DNA from 4 places in the Micromonospora sp. MGP-C2 genome. Region 1 is predicted to be linked to each of the others. Evidence: riboswitches for the same ligand, from Rfam matches in the RefSeq annotation. Region 1 holds a riboswitch; each other region holds the start of a gene.
The links. A riboswitch is a leader RNA that binds a small molecule or an ion and turns the genes downstream of it on or off. The one in region 1 is predicted to bind cyclic di-AMP.
Positions count from the first base shown of each region.

Region 2: it holds a riboswitch for cyclic di-AMP, as region 1 does, so the genes downstream of both, AC3CF1_RS29590 (C39 family peptidase) here and AC3CF1_RS19950 (C40 family peptidase) in region 1, are expected to answer to the same signal.
Region 3: it holds a riboswitch for cyclic di-AMP, as region 1 does, so the genes downstream of both, AC3CF1_RS01110 (transglycosylase family protein) here and AC3CF1_RS19950 (C40 family peptidase) in region 1, are expected to answer to the same signal.
Region 4: it holds a riboswitch for cyclic di-AMP, as region 1 does, so the genes downstream of both, AC3CF1_RS22205 (coiled-coil domain-containing protein) here and AC3CF1_RS19950 (C40 family peptidase) in region 1, are expected to answer to the same signal.

Region 1 is NZ_JBYMEN010000002.1:4,360,538-4,362,729, forward strand. Features, by position in the region: gene AC3CF1_RS19945 (N-acetylmuramoyl-L-alanine amidase) at 1-692, opposite strand, end outside; cyclic di-AMP (ydaO/yuaA leader) riboswitch at 944-1,079, shown strand; gene AC3CF1_RS19950 (C40 family peptidase) at 1,093-2,133, shown strand.
Region 2 is NZ_JBYMEN010000002.1:6,434,504-6,436,695, forward strand. Features, by position in the region: gene AC3CF1_RS29585 (hypothetical protein) at 1-446, shown strand, start outside; cyclic di-AMP (ydaO/yuaA leader) riboswitch at 731-872, shown strand; gene AC3CF1_RS29590 (C39 family peptidase) at 1,105-1,953, shown strand; gene AC3CF1_RS29595 (hypothetical protein) at 2,060-2,192, opposite strand, start outside.
Region 3 is NZ_JBYMEN010000002.1:352,078-354,269, reverse strand. Features, by position in the region: gene dinB (DNA polymerase IV) at 1-50, shown strand, start outside; gene AC3CF1_RS01115 (hypothetical protein) at 174-545, shown strand; gene AC3CF1_RS01110 (transglycosylase family protein) at 671-1,342, opposite strand; cyclic di-AMP (ydaO/yuaA leader) riboswitch at 1,343-1,515, opposite strand; gene AC3CF1_RS01105 (ThuA domain-containing protein) at 1,670-2,192, opposite strand, start outside.
Region 4 is NZ_JBYMEN010000002.1:4,830,819-4,833,010, reverse strand. Features, by position in the region: gene AC3CF1_RS22210 (YibE/F family protein) at 1-741, shown strand, start outside; cyclic di-AMP (ydaO/yuaA leader) riboswitch at 908-1,038, shown strand; gene AC3CF1_RS22205 (coiled-coil domain-containing protein) at 1,043-2,062, shown strand; partial or broken gene AC3CF1_RS22200 (carbonic anhydrase) at 2,119-2,192, opposite strand, start outside.

The DNA of each region.
Region 1 (2,192 bases):
TCGGGTTGTACCGCGCGCGCCGGCAGGGTGATCCGCTGGCCGTCGTCGGTCAGCCGGGACTCGCCCGCGGCGATGGTGGTGAAGACCTCGTCGGCGAAGGCCGCGGCGGCGTCGGCGCTGTCCGCACCGGCGTAGCGGGCCACCGCGCCGTACCAGGCCGCCGGGTCGGTGTCCGCGCCGACCGGCGCACCCAACTCCCGCTGGTACGCGCTGAGCAACGCGGCCCCACCCCGGATGTTGACCGCTGCATCGGTGCGCAGCGCCTCGGGGGTGGCACCGGTCAGTGCGGCCGCCGCGTCCACGGTCTGCAACGCGGCGGCGGTCGGTGCGGGGGCCTCGACGGGTCGGGGCGCGGGCACCCGGGAGGGCCGGGAGTCGTCACCGCGTGGGTCCTCGGCGCCGGCGTCGTGGTGGCCGCGCCCGGGCAAAGCGGTCACGTGGCGGGCGTCGGTCAGGTGCATCGGGCCGTAGCCGCCGCTCGTGCTCGGTGTGCCGGCGTTGCTGTCCCAGCGGGACTCCAGATAGGAGACGCCGAGCAGCACGCCCGTCGGCACGCCGTACTCGGTCGCCGCGGCGGCGTACTGCTGCTGGCGATCGGCGGTGGGTGCGGCGGTGGCGGCCGTGGAGAGTGGCACCGCGCTCGCGGCGGCGACGACGGTCGTGGTGAGCAGCGCGCGCCAGCCGGCCGACACTGTTGGATGGTGCATCGAACCCCCTAGATTCTCGCGGGTAGAGGTCAGGTCACCATCGCGCCGCTGGAGAGTCTGCGTCAATACCTTTCCATCTATCTACTTGTTGAGAAAGAATTCTTCACACACGGTCGGTGACCCCCACCCAATCGGTACGGAGTGTCACGGCCGTACGGGTTGCGGATCGGTAACGGGCGTCTCTACTCTGGTCATTTGTCGGCCCGACAGCAGCTCCGCCCATCCCGGGCGGTAACGGACCGACACCGCCGAGTCGTTTCCGAGCGAACCGGGGACCCACGTCCCTCGGGGTGAATCCGCAGCCACTGCGGTAGGGCGCCGACTTCCCGCCCGAACCCGTCAGCTAACCCGGTAGGCGGTCAGGAAGAAGGAGTACGGAACCCCGGTGGCACTCCATGCCCCGCGGCCGTCGTCCGAGCGGTCGGCATTCGCCGTCCCGACGTCGATCGTGCCGCGCCCACGCTGGTCCCGCTTCACCACCGCTCTCGCCGCACTGGTCGGCGTCGCCGTCGTCCTGACGGGCAGCGCCACGGCCGCCCACGCCGACCCGTCCGTCGCCGAGATCGAGCGCCAGATCGACGCCGACTGGAACACACTCGAACCGATCATCGAACGGCACAACGCCACCCGGGCCGACCTTGCCGTCAAGCGCAAGCAGGCGGACGCGTTGGCCGCCCGCATCGCCCCGCTCGAGCGGCAGGTCGACGCCGCGATGGACAAGGTCAGCGCGCTGGCTGTACGCGCGTACAAGGGCGAGACCGTCTCGACCGTCAACGCGATGCTCGGCAGCCGGTCACCCAGCGAGGTGGTCAGCCAGCTCGAAATGCTCGACCGGTTCGCGCACAACCAGCAGCAGGACGTACGCGAGGTCGCCGACCTGCGCGACGAGCTGGCCGCGCAGAAGGCGCCGCTGGACGAGATGGTGGCCCAGCTGGCCCGCACCGAGGCCCAGTTGGCGGCCAAGAAGAAGCAGATCAACGAGGAGATCGACCGGCTGCAGAAGCTGCGCCTCAAGGTGTACGGCAACGGGGGCGGCGGTCCGCTGCGTCCGGCGCCCTGCCCCGGCAGCTATCCCGGCGGCGCTGCGGGCACGGCGGTCAAGTTCGCCTGCGCGCAGATCGGCAAGCCCTACGTGTGGGGTGCCGAGGGCCCGAACTCGTACGACTGCTCCGGGCTGATGCTGGCCGCATGGGCGAAGGCCGGGGTGTCGTTGCCGCACAACGCCGCCCAGCAGAGCCGCGTCACCAAGGACGTCAGCAAGGCCGACCTGCGGCCCGGCGACCTGGTCTTCTACTACAGCGACATCCACCACGTCGGCATGTACGTCGGCAACGGCTGGGTGGTGCACGCCTCGCAGGCCGGCCAACCGGTCAAGATGAAGAAGGTCGACGACGGCCCGATCCACAGCTACGGCCGCCCAGGCTGATCCTGGCTGACCAGGAGGGCCCGTCGCGATCAGTCGCGGCGGGCCCTCGTCGTCTGACC
Region 2 (2,192 bases), 2.1 Mb from region 1:
CCGCTGCCCGTCGCTTCGCTGGTGCCGGGGCGCTACCCACCCCCTGCACCCCCCACACCCCCGCCGAGTACGCCGCCCGGGAGCGCTATCTGCACCGGGCGGCGATGGCGGCGTACTGGCGGGGCGACCTGACCATGGCGCAGCTCGGCGACGTGTTCGCGCACCGGCGCGGCTGGGATCCCCGGCGGCATCCGGTCGAGCAGGAGGTGCTGCTCAGCCGGGCGGTCCGGGACGCGCGACTGGCCGACTACGAGGCTGCCGCCACCCGGGAGCGGGCCGCATGGCGGGACGCGGAGCTGGCCGCCGAGTCGGTACGCGTCCTCAACGCTGAGGCGTACGCGGCGGCGGCCCGGCTGCGGCCGGCCCCGCTGCCCGCTCGCCGGGCGGCGACCGGGGCGTTCCGACCCGCAGTCGTGGCACGGTGGCGCCCGGCCCGGATCAGTTGAGCCCGATCCGTGACGTGAGCCGGGTCACGCCGATACCGAATCGGTCGTCCGGCACGATCGGCCCGATTGTTCCCGTGATTGTGGCCGCATTATCGGCGGCCTGTCCGGTTGTCGCCCGTTGGCGACTCCGTAACCGCTTGTCCCATCGAGTCACGTCAGCGGCAAGACGCGCAGAAATTGGCGCGTGAATTCGGGTTTGCGCAGGTGAACCTGGCTTGGCAGGGTGTGGGCGGCCCAGTAGTGTCGTCCCGTCCGGTGCGGTAACCGATCGCAAGAGGCGACGCCGCGCCGACCCGCTCAATCGTGATGAACGAACCGGGGACCCATCAGTAAGTCCGGGGTGAATCCGCGAGCCATGGCCCGCGGTAGGGCGATCTTCCCGCCCGAATCCGTCAGCTAACCCGGTAGGCGGTGTCGGAAGGAGTTCCATCCTCGTGCAGCACCTTTCCACCCCTCGGTTGTTCCTTCGCCTCCACGGCGTAGCGGTGCCCCCGCTCATTCGTCCAGTGACGGTGAGCTGACCCCCCGGGTCATCGCCTAACCGCCCGGCCACGCCGGGCGTTCCCCTGAGCGGTTCACCATCCGCGGACCATCGTCCGCGCGCTGGCGCCTGCCCGGATGCCGGTCCGGCCCCGGTGTGCCGCTCTCCCCCCGATCCGTGGAGGACCCCGTGAAGCACACCCTGAAGCGTCAGCTCCGCCGCCTCACCACCGAGCGTCCGTACCAGATCGTTGCCGCCTCCGCCGCGGCCCTCGCCATCGCCACCACCACCGGCGCCATGCTCACCACCGCCGACGACGCGCCGGCCGGCCAGCGCACCGCGACCACTGTCGCCGAGATGCGCAGCGACGTCGCCGCCTCCCGCGGCGAGGTGCGCGAGGCGTCCCCGTCGGCCAGTGCCGCGCCGACCACCGCAGCCCCGGCCACCACCGCCGCGTCACCCGCGGCCAAGGCCAGCAGCAACCCGGACCTGACCCGTAAGCCGGAGCGGCCGAAGCCGCCGGCGACGAAGGTGCTCGACTACGACTACGAGGCGCAGAACACGTACTACAACTGCGGCCCGGCAGCTACCCGTAACGCGCTCAGCGCCGCCGGCGTCGACCGCACCCAGAATGAGCTCGGCGCCGAGCTGGGCACCACCGAGATGGGCACCAACTCGGCCCTGGACACCACCCGGGTGCTCAACGCCGAGGTGAAGGGCTCCCCGTACCGGACCCGGATGTTCGCCGGCGCGCCCAGCCCGGCCCAGATGGACCAGCTCCAGGCCGACGTCGTCAAGGCCATCACCGACGGCCGTGGCGTGGTCGCCAACGTCGTCGGCGACGCCACCGACACCAACGGCGGCTGGCACTCCTACGGTGGCGGTCACTACATCGCCGTCGTGGGCTACAAGGACAACGGCCGCACCGTGCGGATCGCCGACTCGGCGAACCCGGCCGACGCGTCGTACTGGATCACCACGATCAACCTGGCCAACTGGATCGCCAGCCGGGGCTACTCCGCCTGACCCAGGCACGCTGGACCGCCGCGGGCGCCGTCCCCCACAAGGGGCCGGCGCCCGCGGCGTCTTCGTCCGTGCCGTCAGCAGCCTGTGCCGTCAGCAGGCCGTGCGGTCAGTAGGCGATGAAGCCGTACAGCGCGAGGTGGTTCGACTTCGTCCCGCCGACCGTGTGGTCGATCGTGGACGGTCGCACACCGCCGTTCAGGAAGAGGTAGTCGATCTTGCTGGAGCCGCTGGTGGCCTTC
Region 3 (2,192 bases), 4.0 Mb from region 1:
TCCTGCTCGGCCGGGAGCCGGGCGTCGAGATGCCGCTGCTGCCGGATTGACCGATCTGCGTGCGGCGTCCCGGCGACCGCTGCGACCGGAGACACATCACAGCAGGTCGGCGGTTTAACCAGCGGCTCACGGGTGACCCTTGTGGGGTACAGCCTGACAAGGGGGGACCCACAATGTCCGACGACGACACCAGCAACCGGCCGAGTCGCACTGCCGAACGGCCGCACGACGTAACCGACCCGCTGCTCTGGCAACTGGCGATCGACGTGCTGAGCGCCCACGAGCCGGACGACGAGGGTCAGTGCCGCAACCTTCAGTGCGCCGGGCAGTCCTGGCCGTGCGCGGCCCGCGCCGGCGCGGAGCAGTCGATGCGACTGGCCCGCAGCACACCCGCCCCGGTCGAGATGACCGTCGACGGCGGCGACAACGAGGAGGGCGGCACGGGCTGGTCCGGGGAGGGCAGCGCACCGGCGCCCCGCTGGGGCTGGAACGCCGGCCCGGTCACGTCGCACCGAGGGTCGAAGGCATCCGCCTCCGCGGCGTGACGGCTTCCCCCCGGGGTACGGGCGCTCGGGCTGATCGCACCACACGTACGAACGCTCGGCCGGTGACCCGGCCGAGCGTTCGTGTGTCATCCGTCAGAGGCTGAGCCGCTGACGCGGGAAGACCGTCAGAGGCTGAGCCGCTGACCCGGGAAGATCAGGCCCGGGTCGGCCCCGATCAGCTGCCGGTTGTGCTCGTAGAGCGCCTGCCAACCGCCGGTCACCCGGTGGCTGTCGGCGATCTCCGACAGGGTGTCGCCCGGCTTGACCAGGTACGTCTGGCCGCCCGTGGTCGGCGCGGTGCGCTCGTGGTTGCGGGTCGCCGGCTGCTCCCGCCGCGAGGGCCGCTCCTGCTGCTCGGTGGGCTTCTGCGTGGACTTCGTCGACGGCTTCGCGGTGGACTTCGTCGACGGCTTCGCGGTGGAGCCGCCGGACGACCCGCCCTTCTTGCCGCAGGTCGGCCACGCGCCGATGCCCTGCCCGTCGAGCACCTTCTCGGCGATGGCGATCTGCTCGCCGCGGCTGGCCAGGTCGGCACGGGCGGCGTACTTCTTGCCGCCGTAGCCGGCCCAGGTGCTCTGGGAGAACTGCAGGCCACCGTAGTAGCCGTTGCCGGTGTTGATCTTCCAGTTACCGCCGGACTCGCACTTGGCGATCGCGTCCCAGTTGACCGCGGCCTGCGCGGGGGCGGCCGGGCCGAAGAGGGCGACAGCACCGGTGACCGCACCGACGGCCAGGGTGCCGACGGCGAGACGGCGGGTGGTGACCCGTCGGTGACGGGGCGTGTAGACAGACGTCATGTGAACTTCCTCCACGCCGGCGAGGTGAGCTGTCGGGTTCGGGCCGAGGAGCCCGGCCGCACGATGGCGGCTTCACCCCGAGGTGACGTGCACCGAGGAACGTTTGGGTCCCCCGCTCCTGCCCGGGTGACTGGGTTCCACCGACCGGGGGCAGGATTTGGCGTTGCCGGCCGTGGTGTCCGCAGTGGCGAACCCGACCGACGTTAGGCACGGTCGGTGACGATCGCCCAACCCCTGTGAAGTTCTTCACCGGGGTACGCGGGGCGTCACTCGCAGCGGTTGCGGGCGGGTGGTCAGTGTGCAGTGACCACCGTGGACCGTTGCGGATCAGATGCGGTGACGGAGCCAGAGCACGATGCGCCGCAGCAGCTCGACGTGTCCCGGCGACTCGTACGACCGGGTGTCGTGACCGAGTGCGTTGTAGACGATCCGGCTGCTCCCGGCCGTGCGCGCCCAGACGAGCGGTTGGGTGTCGCCACCCTCGTCGTGGACGTAGAGAGTCTCGACGTCGACGCCGTCGAGCAACTCCAGGTCGGTGTAGCGCTCGTCGTGCACCTCGAAGTCCACGAGACCGGTAGTGATCGGGTGCTCGATGTCGGTGCGTCGGATGAGGCTGGTTCCGATCGGCGGGTGGAAGGTCCGACCGTGGTCCCAGGCGGCGCCGACCGTGGACCGCCAGGTCGCGAGCTGGGGAAACGCGATCGTCGCGCTGTGCGTGGCGAGCAGGCTGCCGCCACGGGCCAGGAAGGCGTCGAGAACGCGGCCGAACTCCTCGTCCTGCGGGATTGGGGCCGTGCGGTCGGCGCTGGCGTTCACCACCAGGAGGCGGGCGCCGTCGAGTGCGGTCGCG
Region 4 (2,192 bases), 470 kb from region 1:
GTGCTCTACCTGACGCACGGGGTCACCGCACAGACCTCGGTCGCGGTGCTCGGCACCCTGGGGAGCCTGGTGCTGACCGGCGTGCTCGCCACCATCGCGACGGCGGCGACCCACCTCACCGGCTTCGGCAGCGAGGACGCCACCACGCTGTCGATGTTCCAGGGCGACGTGGACCTGCACGGTCTGCTGCTCGCCGGGATCATCATCGGCTCGCTCGGGGTGCTCGACGACGTGACGGTCACCCAGGCGGCCACCGTCACCGAGTTGGCGCACGCCAACCCCGGCCTGACCCGGTTGCAGCTCTATCGGGCCGCGACCCGGGTCGGCCGCGCGCACATCGCCTCCACTGTCAACACCATCGTGCTGGCGTACGCGGGCGCGTCGCTGCCCCTGCTGCTCCTGCTCACCGCCGACGCGCGGCCGATCGGGCAGATCCTCACCAGCGAGTTCCTCGCGCAGGAGATCGTCCGCAGCGCGGTCGCCACCCTCGGCCTGATCGCCGCCGTGCCACTGACCACCGGGCTGGCCGCAGTGGTGACCGCGGCCGGGCGTGCGGACGCCACACCGTCCACCGATGCTTCCGCCCCGCGACCTCAGCCGGACCGGGCGGAGGCACTGGCCGCACTCATCTCACCGCGAGCGGGTCGCCCCGACGAGCCGGAACCGACGCGGACCCCACCCCCATCCACCGCCACCGCCGGGTGGCCGGAGTCGAACAGGAGCACGGATACGGCATGGTGACACTCCTCAGCGTGACCAGATCGGGCCTCCACCCTGAGAACCACGTCACTGGTCACTCAACGCTATGGCGAATTGACGCTTTTGGTCGGCATCCAGGCGTAGCTCACCCGGCCGACTCTCGGGTAACCTCGCTGCCGGTTACCGATGAAGGCGCGAAGCGGCGCCTGCGGTGCCACCGCCCAATCGCCAACCGGCGAATCGGGGACCCAGGTACGTGGGGTGAATCCGCGTCAGCGGTAGGGGCCACTTCCGCCCCGAACCCGTCAGCTAACCCGGTCGGCGGTCGACGGAAGGGAACATTGTGACGGCACCCCTACGCCGCTGGTTGACACCCGTGGTGGCCGTGATCGCCGCATTGACCGTGCTCGCCGGGCCCCTCCCGGCCCACGCCGCCCCGACGACCCCCACGCCGTCCGGGCACGAGGAGGACGGCGAGCCGCAACTGCTCACCGACGTCATCGAGCAGGCCAACCGCGACTACTCCGCCGCCAAGTCCCAACTGGACAAATCCAAGAAGCGGCAGTTGGAACTTGCGCTGGAGGTCGACCGGGCCAAGGCCGACCTGGACGCGCTGACCCCACAGGTCGGGCTGATCGCCGCCCAGTCGTACCGGACCGGTCGGATCGGCGCGCTCGCGATGCTGCTGGAGAGCAAGGCTCCCGACGCCTTCGTCCAGCGTGCCGCGGTGCTCGACGAGATGAACATGGTCAACGAGAAGAAGCTCGCCGAGGTCAACACGGCGAAGGCCCGCGCCGAGCAGGCCAAGCTGGCCCTCGACGCGGAGGTCCGCGAGCAGCAGAAGCAGACCGCCCTGATGGCGAAGCGGAAGAGCGAGGCGGACAAGGCGCTCTCCCTCGTCGGCGGCAAGGGCTTCACCGGCGGCCTGGTGGACGCCACCTCGAAGGTGGCCAAGATCGGCCCGGGTCGCACCGCCGACGGTGACTGGAAGCCGCAGTCGTGCAGCGAGAATGACCCGACCACGTCCGGTTGCGTCACGCCCCGCACCCTGCACGCGTACAAAGAGGTCAAGGCGGCCGGCTACAACCGGTTTGTCGGCTGCTACCGATCCGGTGGGCCGTGGGAGCATCCGAAGGGCCGCGCCTGCGACTGGTCGCTGCAGAAGAGCGGCTTCGCCCCGTGGCACAACGATGACACCCGGAGGTACGGCAACAACGTCGCCGCCTTCCTCATCCGTAACGCCGACCGGCTGGGCATCTACTACGTGATCTGGAACCGGCAGATCTGGTTCCCGGCGACCGGCTGGAGTTCGTACAGCGGGCCGTCGAACCACACCGACCACGTCCACATGTCGCTGCTCTGACCCGCTGAACCCTCGCCGAGGGCCGTTCCGCGTCGCGCGGGGCGGCCCTCGTCGCGTCAGGCGGCGGCGGGCGCGGCCGGGTCGAGGGGCCCGGCCTCCTCGCCGAGCGTCGCGAAGCAGGCCGGCACGG